3 regions of the Pseudomonas sp. NPDC090203 genome follow, and region 1 is predicted to be linked to each of the others. Evidence: riboswitches for the same ligand, from Rfam matches in the RefSeq annotation. Region 1 holds a riboswitch; each other region holds the start of a gene.
What was found. A riboswitch is a leader RNA that binds a small molecule or an ion and turns the genes downstream of it on or off. The one in region 1 is predicted to bind cobalamin.

Region 1 (6,117 bases):
CTGCATGGCGATGGCCTTGTAGTCGTGATAGGCCACTGCGTTCATGGTGGTGACCGCGCGGCCATGAATGATGACTTGAGCGCCGGTGTCGCTGTTGGGTTTGAGCAGCACCGGGTTCATGTCGGTGTGGGGTTCCAGCCCGCAGGCCTGGGCCTGCACCGCCTGGGCCCGGCCAATCTCGCCACCGTCGGCGGTGACGGCGCTGTTGAGCGCCATGTTCTGCGGCTTGAACGGCACCGTGCGCACGCCCTGGCGGGTCAGCCAGCGGCACAGTGCCGTCACCAGCGTGCTCTTGCCAGCGTCGGAGGTGGTGCCTTGCACCATAAGAGTCGCGCCTTGCACCATAAGCGTCGCGCCCTGCGCCATGGGAGTCTCGCCCTGCACGGTCATGCGTCCTCCCGTGGAAATTCGCCGAGCACCTGCTCAAGGCGTTGCCAATGGACTTCGTCGCGAGGCAGGCCGAAACGCAGGCTGCTGTTGCTGGTGAAGATGCGCAGCAGAATACCGCGCTGGGCGCAGAACTCGTGCAGCTCGGCCGCCCGTGGCGTGATCAGCCACTGGAACAACGCGCAACCACCCTGGGGCGCCAGGCCATGGCGGGTCAGCAGTTCGACCAGTCGCTGGCTGGCCTGCCCAGTGCGCTGGCGTTGCAGGCGATGGCCCTCTGCATCGTCAAGGCACACCTGGCCGAGGATGCGCGTCGGGCCGCTGACCGACCAGGGGCCGATCTGTCGCGCCAGCACCTTCAAAAACCGCGATTCGGCCAGCACGAACCCCAGGCGCACACCCGCAAGGCCGAAGAACTTGCCGAACGAGCGCAGCACGATCAGCCCAGGCCGCTGGGTTTCAGCCGCCAGGCTCAGCGCCGGAGTGTTGTCCATGAACGCCTCATCCACCACCAGCCAGCCGCCGCGCTCGGCCAGCCGGGCATGCCATTCCAGCAACAGCGTCGGTTTCAGGCTCAAGCCGGTGGGGTTGTTGGGGTTGACGACGACCAGCACGTCGAGCACGTCGATAAACCGCTCGACTTCATGCTCAAGCACTTCACGCACCAAGAACCCGTTGCTGCGCCAGGCCTCGGCGTGCTCGGCGTAACAAGGTGACAGCACCCCGACCTTGCCCGCCTGACGCAAGCGCGGCAGCGCCTGAATCGCCGCCTGGGAGCCGGCCACGGGCAGCACGTCGGGCGCGCCGTAGTACAGGCGCGCGGACTGCTCAAGGCCGTCATCGGTTTCCGGCAGCCGCGCCCAGGCCGATTCAGGGATCGGCGGAATCGGCCACGGCCACGGCGAGATGCCGCTGGAAAGGTCCAGCCAGTCGGCCTCGTCGATTCCGTACTTCGCGATTGCACCCCGCAAACGTCCGCCGTGCTCAAGCATAGAACTCAACCCCCAGACACAGAATCAGCAGCCACAGCCACACGCCGCGCTGCACCAGTTGCCAGCCGCGATCGATGGAATTGGCGTCCGCAGGCTGGCCTTCGCCCAGTTGCGGACGCTGATGCAGTTCACCGTGATAAATCGCCGCGCCACCCAGCTCAACGCCCAGCGCACCGGCCCCGGCCGCCATCACGGGACCGGCATTGGGGCTGTCCCACTTCGGCGCCTGCGTGCGCCAGCAGCGCAGGGCCAGTCGGGTTTTGCCCAGCAGCGCGTAGGTCAATGCCACTAAGCGTGCAGGAATGTAATTCAGCAGATCGTCGATCTTCGCCGCCGCCCAGCCAAAACGCTCGAAGCGCTCGTTGCGATAGCCCCACATGGCGTCCAGCGTATTGCTCAGGCGATACAGCACCACGCCCGGCGCGCCGAGCACGGCAAACCAGAAGATCGCGGCAAACACCGCATCGCTGCCGTTTTCCAGCACCGACTCGGTGGCCGCCCGGGCGACTTCGGTGGCGTCCAGCTCAGAGGTCTGGCGGCTGACCAGATAACCCACGCGCCGGCGCGCCTCATCCAGATTGTCGCCGCGCAGCGCCTGGGCCACTGGCTCGACGTGTTCGCCCAGGCTGCGCAGGCCCAGCGCGCAGTAAAGCGCCAGCACTTCGATCAGCCAGCCGATGTAGGGCAGCCAACTGAGAAGCGTCGCCAACAGCGTCAGCGGAATCACCGCGATGAACCAGGCCGTGACGCCATGGCTGCGCCAGCCACGACCGGCGCCGTTGAAACGTTGCTCGATGCGCTCGGCAAACCGGCCGAACGCCACCAGCGGGTGGTTTCGTTTTGGCTCGCCCAGCAGCGCATCCAGCGCAACCCCGGCGACGCTCAACAACGCCACGCTCATACCGCCACACTCATGTAGCCACTCCCCATGTGTTCTCGAATACCAGCTCTTGCAGCGGGCGGGCCTGGGCCCAGCCCTCCAGCACCAGCATCGGTGCCGGGTAAAATCCTTCCACCGGGCCCAGGCAAAGAATCGCCAGCGGCTTGGAGCCTTCGGGCATTTTCAACAGATCCGCCAGTGCCTGCGGCTCGAACAGCGACACCCAGCCCATGCCCAGCCCTTCGGCGCGGGCGGCCAGCCATAGATTCTGGATGGCGCAGGACAAAGACGCCATGTCCATTTCCGGCAGGGTCCTGCGCCCGAAGATGTGTTTCTCGCGATCGTCCATCAAGGCGGCGACCAGCACCTCGGCGCAGTCGCCGATGCCCTCGACCTTGAGCTTCATGAAGTCATCGGAACGCTCACCCAGTGCCTCGGCCGTGCGAACGCGCTCGGCTTCCACCTGCTCCTGAATCTGCCCGCGCAGGGCCCGGTCGCTGATGCGGATGAAGCGCCAGGGCTGCATCAGGCCGACGCTGGGCGCTTGATGGGCAGCCTCCAGCAGCCGGGCGAGCAATTCGGGGGAGACCGAACCGCCGCTGAAGTGGCGCATGTCCCGCCGCTCGGCGATGGCCCGGTAAACCGCGGCGCGCTCATCGGGGCTGAAGGCGTGGTCAGTCATGGGACGCTCTCCATATCCAGGCATACGCTAAACCTGTGGGAGCGGGCTTGCCCGCGAAGAGGCCCGCACACCCAACCCTCTACTTCGCCTGACGCGCCGCTTTCGCGAGCAAGCTCGCTCCCACAGGATCGCGATAAGGCGGATTGGCATTCCGGGCTATTCATGGCAACAAAAGCGCCGCCATCGCCTGGGGGTTGGACGGGAAATAGAAGTGCACATAGGAGGCTGTCATCCGTCCGTCCCGGTACACCGCCTCCGCGCCGCGCCCGCCGTTGGGGCTCACGCCGCGGGCAATCGGGGCCAGTTCGGTGCTGGTCAGCGAATGATGATAGGTGTGCCCGCGCAATGTGCCTTCCGGCAGCTCCACCGACTGCAGCGCCAGTGCCGCCAGGCGCTTCTGCATCACCGCTTCACCCGCCAGCAGGCCCACCAGCTCGGCGCGCTTGCCGTCCACATCGGTCAGGGCGTCGAGCAGGTAGAGCATCCCGCCACACTCGGCCAGCAAGGGTTTTCCGGCGCGGTGGTGCGCGCGAATGGCATTGAGCATCGAAACGTTCTGCCCCAGCGCCAGGTGATGCAATTCAGGGTAGCCACCGGGCAGGTACAGGCTGTCCGCCTCGGGCAATTGCCGGTCGCGGATCGGCGAGAAGAATGACAGTTCGGCGCCCATCGCCCGCAACAGATCCAGGCTGGCGCCGTAGGTAAAGGCGAAGGCTTCGTCATGGGCGATGGCGATGCGCACGCCGTCGAGCAGACGCTCAACGGGTTTGACGTCAGGGGCGGCAAAGGTCACGGCAGGCGGCAGGGTCGCGTCGCAGGTGCTGGCCAAGGCGGCTGCGGCCGCATCCAGGCGCACGTCCAGATCGTTCAGCTCGCTGGCCTGGACCAGGCCCAGGTGGCGGCTCGGCAGCTCGATCCCGGTTTCCCGGGAGAGCGCGCCGTACCAGCGCAAACCTTCGGTCAGGCTGCCTTCTAGCAGTTGCGCATGACGCACGGTGCCCACGCGGTTGGCCAGTACACCGGCAAACGGCAGGTCCGGCTGATAGCGCGCCAGGCCCAGCGCCAGGGCACCGAAGGTCTGGGCCATGGCCGTGCCGTCGATCACACCCAGCACCGGCACGCCGAAGTGGCGCGCCAGGTCGGCGCTGGACGGAGTGCCATCGAACAACCCCATCACGCCTTCGATCAGAATCAGATCGGCCTCGCCCGCCGCTTCCCACAGCAGGCGCCGGCTCTCGTCCTCGCCGACCATCCACATGTCCAGCTGGTAGACCGGGTGGCCGCTGGCGCGCTCCAGAATCATCGGGTCGAGGAAATCCGGCCCGCACTTGAACACCCGCACCTTGCGCCCCTGGTTGCGATGCAACCGGGCCAGTGCGGCGGTGACGGTGGTCTTGCCCTGCCCGGAGGCAGGTGCGGCGATCAGTACCGCAGGACAGCGACGCGGCTCACTCACAACTCGATGCCCTTCTGTGCCTTGATTCCGGCCTGGAACGCATGCTTGACCACGGCGATCTCGGAAACGGTGTCCGACAGGTCGATGAGTTCCTGCTTGGCGCCACGCCCGGTGACCACCACATGCTGCATGGGCGGACGGGCTTGCAGGTCGCTGAGCACCCTGTCCAGATCCAGATAGCCGTGCTTGAGAGCGATGTTCAGCTCGTCGAGGATCACCAGACCGACGTCCGGGTCGCGCAGCAACTCCCGAGTCACCACCCAGGCAGCTTCCGCTGCGGCGATGTCGCGCTGTCGGTCCTGGGTCTCCCAGGTGAAACCTTCGCCCATGACGTGGTAACGCACCTGTTCCGGGAAACGGCGGAAGAACAGTTCTTCGCCCGTGGCGTTGCGCCCCTTGATGAACTGCACCACACCGCACTGCATGCCGTGGCCCATGGCCCGGGCCAGCATGCCAAAGGCCGAACTGCTCTTGCCTTTGCCGTTGCCGGTCAGGACCACCAGCAGGCCGCATTCATTGGGTGCGCTGGCGATGCGCTCATCGATGATCGCTTTCTTGCGCAGCATGCGCGCCAGGTGGCGTTCGTCACGTTCGGGGGATTCGCTCATCTCGGCTCTCCGCTTTGAGGGGCAGATAGGACAGACGAAGGACGCAGGCAAGGACTGACAGCAGGCACCGGAATGGTCCGGGCCTGCGCAGAGCATCGCCCTCCGTGATGCTGTTTGGATGGATCAGGCCGGTCTCCGGACTCATGAGCGACAACCGGGGCTACGCGCCTTCCCATGCCCGTGGACACAGTGGCATCGTGCGCAGCCTTGACTCATTTACCGTTGCGGAGGCAGTGCCGGAATTGATCGCAGAACGTTCGCACCGGCTTCCCTGTTTCACCCGGTCGACCGATCAAGATCGCGGGCACCTGAAACAATCGGCGAAGGTTAGAGGGTTGACCCCGGAGCGTCAATCGAACAGGCATTTGTTGTGCAGTTGAACCCCGCGCCGCACAGCGCCTCTATTCATTACATGCCCTTGCATGACTGTTCGCAAATGGAGACAGACAATGTTCACGCTCAAACCCCAGGTTGTGATGGTGCTGGTGGTGGTCGCAGGGCTCAGCGCCTGCGGCGAGACGTCCACCTTGCAGGTGTCGGACGGCACGGGCCCCTCGCCCCAGTTGCCGGCACCGAACAAAACCCTGTTTCCCACCGTGAACATCGCCCCGGCCGTCGGCTGGCCTGCCGGTGCCAGACCGGTAGCCGCGCCGGGCACACAAGTCGCGGCCTTCGCCGAAAACCTCGACCATCCACGCTGGCTGTACGTGCTGCCCAACGGCGATGTGCTGGTGGCCGAAACCAATGCGCCGCCCAAACCTGACGACAGCAAGGGCATTCGCGGCTGGGTCATGGAGAAAGTCATGGGCCGCGCAGGCGCCGGTGTGCCCAGCGCGAACCGCATCACTCTGCTGCGGGACAAGGATCATGACGGCGTCGCCGAAACCCGCACGGTGTTCATCGATCACCTGAATTCGCCTTTCGGCATGGTGCTGGTGGGCAATGACTTCTACGTTGCCGACACCGACCGCCTGCTGCGCTTTAACTATGTAGCGGGCGAAACCTCGATCAAGGGCGAACCGCTGAAAGTCACCGACCTGCCCGGCGGCACCCTCAACCACCACTGGACCAAGAACGTCATCGCCAGCAAGGACGGCAAAAAGCTCTACGTG
Region 2 (6,117 bases), on a different contig from region 1:
ATGTCCACCGCTTCGCGCTGCCTGCCGGCGGCTTCGGCCATGTCGTTGGACACCCGGGTCGAGCTGGTGGAGCTGTCGAGAATCTTGGTGGCCGCATGGCCGATGTGCTGGATCAGCCCGCGAATCGCCGCCAGGAACTGGTTGAACCAGTTGGCCAGTTGCGCGGTTTCATCCTTGCCGCGCACCGACAGGCTCTTGGTCAAGTCGCCTTCACCCTGGGCAATGCCTTCCAGGCCGCTGGCCACGCCGCGAATCGGGCGCACGATCAACGTCGCGAAACTGGCGCCGACCACGGCGAAGATCACCGCCAGCACGGCGGCAATCCCGGCGATCAGCCAGGTCAGGCGAGTGGCCGAGGCCATCACTTCTTCCTGCTTGATCAGGCCGATAAAGCTCCAGCCCAGTTGCTCGGACGGGAACACGTTGGCCATGAAGTGCTCGCCATTGATGCTCACCTCGGTGAGGCCAGGGCCAGCCTTGGCCAGTTGGGTGAAGCCATCGCCCAGGTCCGCCAGCTTCTTGAAGTTGTGCTCGGGTTGTTTCGGGTCCACCAGTACCGTGCCGTTGTTTTCCATCAGCATCAGGTAGCCGGTTTCGCCCAGCTTGATCTGCTTGACGATGCTGGTCAGCTGCTTGAGGGACACGTCGATGTTGACCACGCCACCGTTGCTGCCCAGGGTGTTGTTGACCGCGCGCACGGTGCTGACCAGTACCGCATCGTCGCCTGCCCAATAGTAGGCTTCGGTGCGCAGGGTTTTGCCCGGGTTGGCCTGGGCGGTCTTGTACCAGGGGCGCTGGCGCGGATCGTAGCTGGCCATTTTCGGATCGCCGGGCCAGAACGCATAGCTGCCGTTGGCCAGGCCGTATGACACGTAGGAGTAGTCCGGGTGGCTCTTGGCCAGGCTCTCGAACAGGCTGTACAGCTGATGGTCCGGCTCGGTCTGGGCGATGTTCGGCGCATCGGCGCTCATGTAGCTTTTCACGCCGTCACCTGCGCCGGTAACCGTCGGGTGGGCGGCCAGGTAGTCGACGTTCTGGCGGATGCCGTCGAAGAACAGCTGCATGGCGTTGGCCACCTGGCGGATTTCCCGGCTGCTGCCGTCGACGAAATCGCTCTGGGCATCACTGCGCAGGTTAACGATAACGATGGTTGCAACGAGGATGATCGGCAGGCAGGCGATTACCGCGAAAGCCCAGGTGAGTTTCTGTTTGATGTTCATCGGCGCTCCTGATTGTTTTTGGATTCACGCGTAGAAATGGGCTGCAGGGCAGCGGGTCGATCAGGACAGTGCGATGTTTGAAGCAAATCCGTCTGATGGTATGCCGCTATCGGCAAAGGGGCGGGAATCTTGAGTCATGGATAGGTGTTTCAGCGGTGGTAGCGGCTAGAGAGGACGCAGCCGCAGAATCCGTGCGCCGTCGAACGGATCGGTCAGCCAGTGTCCGTGCACGCCAAAGGTTGTATGCAGGCGCTCAGGCGACAGGACCTCGAAAGGCGAACCCAGCGCCACCAGCCGCCCGCCATCCATTACCGCCAGGCGATCACAGGCCAGCGCCTGATTCAGGTCGTGCAGCGCAATGACCGTGGTCACCGGCAAGCGATGCACCAGCGAAAGAATCGACAGTTGCTGCTGGATATCCAGATGGTTGGTCGGCTCATCCAGCAGCAGAATCTGCGGCCGCTGGGCCAGTGCCCGGGCAATGTGCGCCCGTTGGCGCTCGCCGCCTGAGAGGGTGTGCCAGGCGCGGTGGGCCAGGTGCGCAAGGTTCACATCGGCGATGGCTTGGCTGACGATCTGCCGGTCTTCATCGCTCCACGGCGCCAGCGCAGACAGCCACGGCGTGCGCCCCAGTTCCACCGCCTGCAACAGGCTGATGGAATCGCTGGTTTCGGCATGCTGCTCGACCACCGCCACGCGCTGGGCGATGTCGCGTCGCTTGAGGGCGGCCAGACGCTGATCACCCAGCCGAACCTCGCCGGACGTGGGCGTGAGAATCCCCGCCAGCAGCCGGATAAGCGTCGATTTACCCGAGCCATTGGGCCCCACGATGCCGAGGTTCTCGCCCGCACGAATGCCGAGGGTCACGCCGTCGAGCAACTGCGCGCCCTTGATGACGTAACCCAAGTCGGTGCCACCCAGCACGGTGGCGGTGTTTTCGGTCAGGGCATTCATCGTGTGCGATTCCCGCGAATCAGGATCAGGGCAAACACCGGCGCGCCCACCAGCGCAGTGATCACGCCAATGGGCAGCACCTGGCCTTTGATCAGCGTGCGCGACAACACGTCAGCGGCGATCAGAAACAGTGCGCCACTCAAGGCGCTCAAGGGCAGCAGGCGCGCATGGCGCACGCCAGCGATCATCCGCACCGCATGAGGGATGACCAGCCCGACGAAACCGATGGAGCCGACAATCGACACCATCACCGCCGTCACCAGCGCCGCGGTGGCGATCAGGATGGCCTGCACGCGGCGCACCGGAATGCCCAGCGAGGCGGCCGAGTCGCTGCCGAAGGTGAAGGCATCCAGAGCCCGACGGTGCCACAGGCACACCAGCAAGCCGAGCAACACCACGGGCACGGCCAGCATCACCGATGACCAGCGCACGCCGCTGAGGTTGCCCAGCAACCAGAACATGATGCCCCGCGCCTGTTCGGCGTTGGCCGACTTGGTGATCAGAAACGAGGTCACGGCGTTGAACAACTGTGAGCCTGCGATACCGGCGAGGATGATCTGGTTGGCAGCCGATTCCCCCCGGGAGGAGCGGGCGAGCAGGGCGACCAGTGCGAACGCCGCAATCGCCCCGGCGAAGGCACCGGTGGACAATGAAATGGCCCCGGCACCCAGGCCGATCAGCGTCACCAGCACGGCGCCCGTGGAGGCGCCCGCCGAGATGCCCAGCAGGTACGGATCGGCCAGCGCATTGCGCAGCAGTGACTGCAGCACCACCCCGGAAATCGCCAGACCTGCGCCGCACGCCGCCGCAACGATGGCGCGGGTGAGGCGGTAGTTCCAGACAATCCCTTCATCGATGGGGTCCAACACGTAACCAGCCGCCCATAGCTTGTTGGCCAGCACCTGGAAGATCACCGGCAGGCTGATCGAGGTTTCGCCAACGGCCACCCCGGCGATCACCGCCAGCAATAGCGCGCCGCTGACCCACAGGCAGTGGCCCAACGCGCGGCCGATATTCAATTGACTCATTGGCCTTCGGTGGCCTTGGCAAGCTGTTCGATGCCGTCGAACAGACGCACGCTGGACTCCATGGCGCTGGCGTCCATGATGACGATGCGGTTGTTCTTCACCGCGTCCATGTTGCGGGTGACGGGGTCGGATCTGAGGAACGCCAGCTTCTTCTCGTGATCGTCCGCCGGGAAGCGACGGCGGTCCATGCGGGCGATGACCAGAATCGTCGGATTGGCCTTGGCGATGGTTTCCCAACCGACGGTCGGCCATTCTTCATCCGACTCGACGATGTTGCGCATGCCCAGGGTATCGAGCATGAAATTCGGGATGCCCTTGCGTCCGGCCACGAATGGCGCGGCATTGAGGTCGGGGCTGGAGAACCAGAACACTGCCGATGCGCTGTTGCTGTCATGTTTTTTCGCCTGCTCAACCGCCTTGCCCAGACGCGCCTTGTACTCGGCGATCAACGCCTGGCCACGGTCTTGTACGTCGAAGATCTCGGCCTGTTGGGCAATGCTCTTGTACAGCGTGTCGATGTTGAAGGCTTGCAGGCGCGTGCCATCAGCGCCGACCAAGTTGTCCTTGCCCTCGCAGTCAGACGGCAGGATGTAGGTCGGGATTTTCAAGTCCGCAAACTGCTGGCGGGTGCCGACCGCGCCTTGAGGGCCGACCATCCACTCGAACTGCACCGGCACGAAGTCCGGGCGCTTGCCAATCACCGATTCGAAACTGGGGGCGTTGTCGGCCAGGCGCTCGATCCTGCTGTTGGCGTCCTGATATTGCGCCAGAACCTGATTGAACCACAGCGAAGTGCCGACCACCTGCTGGCTCAAGCCCAGGGAGTAGAGCATTTCGGTGGCGGCCTGGCCGATGGTCACGGCTTTGTGCGGGGCGTGGGCGAAGGTCAGCGGTACGCCGCAGTTGTCGATCGTCAGCGGGTAATGCGTGGGCGCGGCGAATGCGGCGCTGGACAGCGAAAGGCCGGTGAACAGAAGGGCGAGGCGGCGCAGCGACATGAAAGGCGATCTCCAGTAAGCCTGATGGTCGACGAACTGGCACTGGAAAGCACATCCCGATGCGTTGCAGGCGCGAATGGAAAGCCGCGCACACGGGAGTCCTTCCCGGACACCCCGCCGGTGAATGATTGACGCTTGCCGGCAGGTCTCCTGACTGGCGCATCGTCGCCATGCTCCGGCCTTCCCGGGGATACCCAGTGGCAATCGTGAAGCAGGGCTCAGCGCCTACAGTTGCGGGGACAGTTCCGTTTGAGCCTGGTGTCATCGACCGGCCAGGCTCGCGGATTCCCTATTAATTCCGAGTGGAAACCGGCGGCGGGGATACTAAACGATTTACAGGCATTGCGCCCGCCCCGATTCTCGCGGCCACCGTAGCAGTCCGGCTTGCCGGCGTCGGCGTCCTCAAGATCGCTCCCGCCGGCAAGCCGTGCTGCTACGGGTAAGGTGCATGTCGCGATTCTTGCAGCCACCGCGGTTCCGTAGCAGCCGGGCTTGCCCGCGGGACGCCCGCAAGATCGCCGACGCCGGCAAGCGGAACGCCGCCCGGCCGTGCTGCTACGGGCAAGTGATCACGGCAACAACGGCCAGCCAATCACCTTCTTCGGACGCGGCGTGGCGTAGGTGCGCACCTTGGACGTCTTCAAACCCAAACGCACCAACGATTCGGCCAACGCCACCGCCGCGGTCACGCCATCGACCACCGGCACACCGGCGCGATCACGAATCATCTGGTCCAGCCCGGCCATGCCGCCACAACCCAGGCAAATCACCTCGGCCTTGTCGTGGGTCACGGCATGGGCGGCCTGCTCGACGATGGCTTCGATGGCGCGCCCCGGCATCTCTTCAAGCTCCAGCACACTCATGCCACTGGCCCGCACCGACGCACAGCGCTCGTAGACCCCGGCCAGCTTCAGCCGGTCTTCAATCAGCGGCACTGCTCGATCCAGTGTCGTCACCACCGAGTACTTGTGGCCCAACAGCATCGCAAGGCTCGCAGCGGCTTCGGTGATGTCCACCACCGGCACCTCCAGCAGTTCCTGCAAACCCTCGCGGCCATGTTCGCCGTAGCCTGCCTGAATCACCGCATCGAATGGCTGGTCGTAGGACATCACTCGGTCCATCACCGCAATGGCCGCCAGGTAGCTCTCGAAGTTGCCCTCGACCGACTCCGCACCGAAGCGCGGGGTCAGGCCGACGATCTCGGTGCCGGGGGAGGCGACACTGCGCGCCTGCTCGGCGATGGTCTGGGTCATCGACTGGGTGGTGTTGACGTTGACGATCAAAATACGCATGGGTGAACTCTCTCGCTTGCAATCAATGCTTGATGTCTTGCACGGCAATGGCCTCGCCACTGACGTCCTTGAAGCGTTGGCGCCGGTCGGCCAGCAGCAGGTACAACGCCGCGCCGATGGCGGCGCCCATCAGCCAGGAAAACGGCGAAACCGATTCGAAGGCCGGCATCAGCGCCGTGATGGTCGAAATGATCGCGGCGGGAATGAACGCCCAGACCGCGCGCAGGTTGACCCCGCGTGAATAGTGATACGGCCCGGCCGGATCTTCCGTGTACAGCTGCGGCACATCCACACGGCCCTTGCGCAGCAGCCAGTAGTCGGCGGTGATCACGCCGTACAGCGGGCCGAGCAGGGCGCCCAGGCCCGACAGAAAATACACGATCACCACCGGGCTGTTGTAGAGATTCCACGGCAGTATCAGCACCGCGACTGTGGCGCTGAGCATCCCTGCGCGGCGGAAAGTCAGGTAGCGCGGCGCCAGGCTGCTGATGACGAAGGCCGGTGCGACGAAGTTGGCCATGATGTTCACCGCCACCGTGACGATCAGGAAGGCCAGGCAGCCCAGTACCAGAAAGAAGGTATTGGGGATGGTCTTGATGATGTCGGTGGGGCTTTCGATGATCTG
Region 3 (6,117 bases), on a different contig from region 1:
CCGCCCAACGCGTCCAGCAAGCCACGCATTTCCGCAGGGCCGCAGTGATCCAGCCTTGGCGCCACGACTTCTAGCACCGCATTAACAATGAGTTCTAATTCATTGTTTTCAATCAATTTATAGCCATGCTGGTTATCAAGGATCTGCGTCAGCATCTGCTGCGCGTACAGCTCCAGACGCTCGCGGGTATCGCCGGTCGTGCGCCAGGGATCTGCACTGACTTCATGTAGTTCCTGAGGTTTCGGACCGCCCCACGGCTCGCCCAACGTACAGTCCAGCGGGTCGAAGCCCAGCTCGAACGCATGGCTCAAGGCACGCAACAGACTGGCTTGCGCACCTTTGCCATCACCGCGCGGCACTCGCAGAATCGCCAGCAGCGTGTCGATGCGCAAGCGGCCTGCCGGGGATTGGCCGAAGACGTGCAAGCCATCGCGAATCTGCGACTCCTTCAAGTCGCACAGGTAAGTGTCCAGGCGTGGCAGCCATATGGCCGCGTCGGCATCTGCGTCCAGCCCTTCATCCAGCGCCAGTTCGCGGTCGATGTGGGTTTCGCGCACCAGCCGCAGGATGTCTTTCTGCAACTCCCGCGCGCGCCGTGGGTCGAGCAACTGCGCCTCATAGTACTCGTCCGCCAGCAGCTCCAGATTGCGCAACGGCCCGTAGGTTTCGGCGCGGGTCAGCGGTGGCATCAGGTGATCGATGATGACCGCCTGAGTGCGGCGCTTGGCCTGGGCACCCTCGCCCGGATCGTTGACGATGAACGGATAGATGTTGGGCAACGGCCCCAAAATCGCATCCGGCCAGCACTGCTCCGACAGCCCGACGCCCTTGCCCGGCAGCCACTCCAGATTGCCGTGCTTGCCCACGTGAATCACCGCATGGGTGCCGTAGGTCTGGCGCAGCCAGAAGTAGAACGCCAGGTAACCATGGGGCGGAACCAGATCCGGGTCGTGGTAGACCGCACTGTGATCGACGTCATAGCCCCGCGCCGGCTGGATGCCGACGAAGGTCAGGCCGAAGCGTAGCCCGGCGACCATCATCCGCCCGTTGCGGCACATCGGGTCGTTCTGTGGCGAACCCCAGCGCTGGATCACCGCATCGCGGTTGGCCTGTGGCAAGGCGTCGAACGCCGCCAGGTATTCGTCCATCGCCATGCTTTGATGGCAAGGGCGTTGATCGAGGCTGTCGGGGTCGTTGGTCACGCCGCCCAGCAAAGCGTGGATCAGTGCCGTGCCGCTGTCCGGCAGGTCCTGGACCGGGTAGCCCTCGTCCTGCATGGCCTTGAGAATATTCAGGGCCGCCGCCGGCGTGTCGAGCCCGACGCCATTGCCGATGCGCCCGTCGCGAGTCGGGTAGTTGGCGAGGATCAGCGCCACACGCTTGTCGTCGTTGGCAGTGCGCGCCAGCAATACCCAGCGCCGCGCCAGCTCGGCGACGAAATCCATGCGCTCGGGTTGCGCCCGGTAGCACACCACATCGGACTGGCTGCGCTCGCTGCGCCAGGCCAGGTCCTTGAAACTGATGGGCCGGCTGATGATGCGCCCGTCCAGTTCCGGCAATGCGATGTGCATCGCCAGATCCCTTGAGCCAAGGCCCTGCTCGCTGGCCTGCCAGGCCGGTTCGTTGTCCTGGGCGCAGATTGCCTGGATCACCGGGATATTTAGACGAAACGGTCGTAAATGCGGTGCCTCTGGGCTGGACTGGGCAAAACCGGTGGTGTTGAGGATCACTTCGCACTCGGCCTGATCCAGCCAGTCCTGCACGGCCTCAAGACAAGCCGGCTCCTTCAGGCTCGCCACGGCGATGGGCAACGGGTTCAATCCCTGGGCGACCAGCCGCTGACAGAACACGTCGATGAAGCCGGTATTGGCCGCCTGCAAATGCGAGCGGTAGAACAGCACGGCGGCCACGGGATGATCGACCTGCCATTCGGCCTGCCAGTCAGCCAGGGTCGCGCTGGCCTTGTGCGGGTGATAGATCGCCGTGCGCGGCAGGGTTTGAGGTTCTTCCCAGGCGTAGTCGCGGTCCAGCCAACGGCTGGCCAGGCAATTGAACAGCTGCAGGGCATTGTGCTTGCCGCCCTGGCGCAGGTAGTGCCAGAGCCGCTCGCGGTCCTCGGCAGGTTCAGTGCTCAGGTCGCTGAGTTCCGGGTCGGGGCGGTCGTCGCCCGGCACCAGAATCAGTTTCACACCGGCCCCTTTTTTAGAGGCCGCTGCCAGCTCCACCAGCCGTTCGACGCCGTAACGCCAGTAGCCGATGCCACCGTGCAGGGAAATCAGGATGACTTTGGCGTGGCGCAGCACTTCGTCGACATAGAGATCGACCGAAGCGTGGTTCTGCACCTGCATCGGGTTGGCCAGGCGCAGGCTCGGGTAGTCGTCAGGCAACTGCTGGGCAGTTTCCGCCAGCAGCGCCAGATGGGAGTCACCGCTGCACAGGATCACCAGATCGGCAGGCGTCTGTCCCAGGTCGGCGATGCTGTCGTCGGGGACAAAGCCGCCGGGCTGGGTGCGCAGCAGGTGCATGGATCAGCCCTGGATCGCGGCGCGCAACTGGGCTTCGAGCACGGCGGCGTCCAGGTCCTGACCGATCAGCACCAGATGGCTGACGCGTTCTTCGTCGGCTTTCCAGGCGCGGTCGAAGTGCTTGTCGAAACGAGTGCCCACGCCCTGCACCAGCAGGCGCATCGGCTTGCCGGGAATCGCCGCGAAACCTTTGACCCGCAGAATGCCGTGTTGCACCACGGCCTGGGTCAGGGCATCGAGCAGCAGTGCTTCGTCGGCCTGAGGCAGCGAGATGGAGATCGAGTCGAAGGCGTCGTGATCGTGGTCATCGTGATCGTCGCCTTCGTGGTGATCGTGGTGGGTCTTGCGGCCATCGATGTGCAGTTCGGACTCGGCGCCCAGGCCCAGCAACACGTTGATCGGCAACTGGCCCTTGCTGGCCTCGATGATTTTCACCGCAGGCGGCAGTTCTTCGGCGACTTCGGCACGCACGGCAGCCAGCGCCTGGGCATCGAGCATGTCGGCCTTGTTCAGGACCACCAGGTCAGCACTGGCCAGTTGGTCGGCGAACAGCTCGTGCAGCGGCGATTCGTGATCCAGGTTCGGATCGAGCTTGCGCTGGGCGTCGACCTGATCCGGGAACGCGGCGAAGGTACCGGCCACCACCGCAGGGCTGTCGACCACGGTGATCACCGCGTCAACGGTGCAGGCGTTGCGGATTTCCGGCCACTGGAAGGCCTGTACCAAAGGTTTTGGCAGGGCCAGGCCCGAGGTTTCGATGAGAATGTGGTCCAGATCGCCGCGACGGGCAACCAGCTCCTGCATCACTGGGAAAAACTCTTCCTGCACGGTGCAGCACAGGCAGCCGTTGGCCAGTTCGTAGACGCGGCCGTTGGCTTCTTCCTCGGTGCAGCCGATGGTGCATTGCTTGAGGATTTCGCCGTCGATGCCCAGCTCGCCGAACTCGTTGACGATCACCGCGATGCGGCGGCCTTCGGCGTTGTCGAGCATGTGGCGCAGCAACGTGGTCTTGCCCGAGCCCAGAAAGCCGGTAACGATGGTGACGGGGAGTTTGGCCAGTGTTTTCATCGGATGCCCTATGGGGTAGCGGCGGGCAAACAGGACGAAAACCGCGCGGCCGTCGCGCTGGACAGGCCTGCTGTTCGATTCGCCACCGGATCACCCCGCCCGGTTGTAATGAGAATTCGTGGACGTGGCGTCCGCTTCGAGGCAGGTCTCCTGGCTCACGGTGGCGAGGCTGACGCAGGTCAGGCCGCTCGCGTCCATCGCGCCTTCCCGCTCGCGCAGTGGCTGTGCAATGAACATGACCGTTTACAGTTGCGGGGGCAGCTATGGCGTCGAACCACATTCCCTTCTTAGCACCGCAGCCTGCTTGACAGGCACAACGGTGAACCTCAAGTGCGCAAGGCTACGCAGTGCCTTGGCGAAGGTCAACGTTCATACCAAGGCAATGCCTGCAAACACGCTCTACGTAGCAGCACGGCTTGCCGGCGGGGGCGGCCTCGAAATCGTCCCCGCCGGCAAGCCGTGCTGCTACGGTCATCTCTGGCGCCGATTGACTGATCCTGCGCCCCATGCTCTCCTACACACCTTGTTACGGGTGCCCTTCACAGGGTGAAACGGGAAACCGGTGCGTGCGAGCCCCATGGTTCGTGCAAGTCCGGCGCTGCCCCCGCAACGGTAAGCGAGCGAAGAGTCAGATCCACTGTGTCGGTCAGCGATATGGGAAGGCGATTCTTGAAGGCAGTTGTCAGGCCCCTCGCAAGCCCGGAGACCGGCCCGACAACGTTCACATAACAAACCCGCGGTGGGCGGGTGCAGTTGCGTTCATCACTGACGTGCGTCAGTGGTGTGCCTTGCGCCTTCCCGTTCGCTGAAACTTTCAGAGGGAAGCGCCATGTCGATCAGCACGACCAACCAGACCAGCACCCAGACCGCCAGCTCCGCCGGCACCCAGAGCCAGCGCCTGACTGCCGCCGTCAGCGCGATGATTCTGGGCGCGTGCCTGGTTTATTTCGCGGGTTTCTCGCACATCGACGCCGTGCACAACGCCGCGCACGACACCCGTCACAGCTCCGCCTTCCCTTGCCACTGAGACCTGCCGCCATGTTCAAGCGTATCGCTCAAACAGCCGGTTTCACTGGCCTGCTCGCAGCCCTGCTGCTGACCCTGGTGCAAAGTTTCTGGGTCGCGCCGCTGATCCTGCAAGCCGAAACCTATGAAAAGGCCCCTGCCGCAGAAATGCACGAGCACGCCCACGAGCATGGCGACACCGCGATGGCCGGTCACGTGCACGATGAAGAGGCCTGGGAGCCTGAAGACGGCTGGCAGCGCGTGCTTTCCACCACCGGCGGTAACCTGGTGGTCGCGGTGGGCTTCGCCCTGATGCTGGCGGCGCTGTACACCTTGCGCGCTCCGTCGAAAACCAGCCAGGGCGCGCTCTGGGGCCTGGCCGGTTTCGCCGTGTTTGTCCTCGCCCCTACCCTGGGCCTGCCACCGGAGCTGCCGGGCACTGCCGCCGCCGACCTGACCCAGCGTCAGATCTGGTGGATCAGCACCGCCGCCTCCACTGCCGTGGGTCTTGCGCTGATCGTGTTTGCCCAGAACTGGCTGCTCAAGGTGCTCGGCGCGGCCATCCTGGTGGTTCCACACATCGTCGGCGCCCCGCAGCCGCTGGTGCATTCGGCACTGGCGCCTGAAGCGCTCGAAGCCCAGTTCAAGATTGCCTCGCTGCTGACCAACGCGGTGTTCTGGGTGGCGATGGGCCTGATCAGCGCCTGGCTGTTCCGCCGTTATGACGCACACGCTGCACACCCTGGCCTGAACCACGCGGTATGAACAAGGCAGCCGCAAGGCCGATCCTGGTGATCGGCCTGGGCTGCCAGCGCGGTTGCCCGGCACTGGTGCTTCGCGGCTTGATCGAGGTCACCCTGGTTGAGCATCAACTGGCACTGTCAGACATCACAGCCCTGGCCTCAATCGACAGCAAGTCGACGGAACCGGGGTTGCTGGAACTGGCCGAGGAGCTTGGGTTGCCGCTCTACTTTTTCAGCGCGCAAGAAATGACAGCCTTCGAGCCGCAACTGGCCCACCGCTCACTGATCGCCTTCGACACCACCGGCTGCTACGGTGTGGCGGAAAGCGCGGCGCTGGCGTTGGCCACACGTTTGACGGGCCGTGCGTCCAGGCTGTTGATACAACGGCGTAAAACCTCCCGCGCCACTTTTGCGCTGGCCTCGAACCTGTAGGAGCGCGCTTGCCCGCGACGGCGGTGTATCAGTCACCCCTGTGTCGTCTGACACACCGCCGTCGCGGGCAAGCGCGCTCCTACAGGGTGAGATTTGATTTCGGAGATGCAATGACTGTTTTTTTCATCGGTGCAGGCCCAGGCGATCCGGATCTGATCACGGTCAAGGGCCAGCGGCTGATCCGCACCTGCCCCGTCATCATCTACGCCGGATCACTGGTGCCAGAGGCGGTTCTTGTGGGGCATTCGGCGGTCCAGGTGGTCAACAGCGCCGAGTTGCACTTGGAGCAGATCATCGCCTTGATGAAATCCGCTCATGCAAATGGCCAGGACGTGGCCCGCGTG

Region 2: linked by a shared signal. The riboswitch ahead of ACIPO9_RS05525 (ABC transporter substrate-binding protein) and the one ahead of cobO (cob(I)yrinic acid a,c-diamide adenosyltransferase) in region 1 are both predicted to bind cobalamin.
Region 3: linked by a shared signal. The riboswitch ahead of ACIPO9_RS07400 (CbtB-domain containing protein) and the one ahead of cobO (cob(I)yrinic acid a,c-diamide adenosyltransferase) in region 1 are both predicted to bind cobalamin.

Annotation. Positions count from the first base shown of each region.
Region 1 covers NZ_JBIVCV010000011.1:45,575-51,691, forward strand. Annotated here, with positions in the region: gene ACIPO9_RS19230 (cobyric acid synthase) at 1-345, opposite strand, end outside; gene cobD (threonine-phosphate decarboxylase CobD) at 387-1,379, opposite strand; gene cbiB (adenosylcobinamide-phosphate synthase CbiB) at 1,372-2,280, opposite strand; gene bluB (5,6-dimethylbenzimidazole synthase) at 2,291-2,941, opposite strand; gene ACIPO9_RS19250 (cobyrinate a,c-diamide synthase) at 3,102-4,397, opposite strand; gene cobO (cob(I)yrinic acid a,c-diamide adenosyltransferase) at 4,394-5,005, opposite strand; cobalamin riboswitch at 5,114-5,332, opposite strand; gene ACIPO9_RS19260 (PQQ-dependent sugar dehydrogenase) at 5,455-6,117, shown strand, end outside.
Region 2 covers NZ_JBIVCV010000003.1:8,978-15,094, forward strand. Annotated here, with positions in the region: gene ACIPO9_RS05505 (methyl-accepting chemotaxis protein) at 1-41, opposite strand, end outside; partial or broken gene ACIPO9_RS05510 (cache domain-containing protein) at 132-1,220, opposite strand; gene ACIPO9_RS05515 (ABC transporter ATP-binding protein) at 1,386-2,174, opposite strand; gene ACIPO9_RS05520 (FecCD family ABC transporter permease) at 2,171-3,202, opposite strand; gene ACIPO9_RS05525 (ABC transporter substrate-binding protein) at 3,199-4,200, opposite strand; cobalamin riboswitch at 4,323-4,529, opposite strand; gene ACIPO9_RS05530 (aspartate/glutamate racemase family protein) at 4,770-5,492, opposite strand; gene ACIPO9_RS05535 (NCS1 family nucleobase:cation symporter-1) at 5,515-6,117, opposite strand, start outside.
Region 3 covers NZ_JBIVCV010000003.1:427,939-434,055, forward strand. Annotated here, with positions in the region: gene cobN (cobaltochelatase subunit CobN) at 1-2,525, opposite strand, end outside; gene cobW (cobalamin biosynthesis protein CobW) at 2,529-3,593, opposite strand; cobalamin riboswitch at 3,716-3,937, opposite strand; cobalamin riboswitch at 4,107-4,323, shown strand; gene ACIPO9_RS07400 (CbtB-domain containing protein) at 4,423-4,620, shown strand; gene ACIPO9_RS07405 (CbtA family protein) at 4,632-5,363, shown strand; gene ACIPO9_RS07410 (cobalamin biosynthesis protein) at 5,360-5,773, shown strand; gene cobM (precorrin-4 C(11)-methyltransferase) at 5,884-6,117, shown strand, end outside.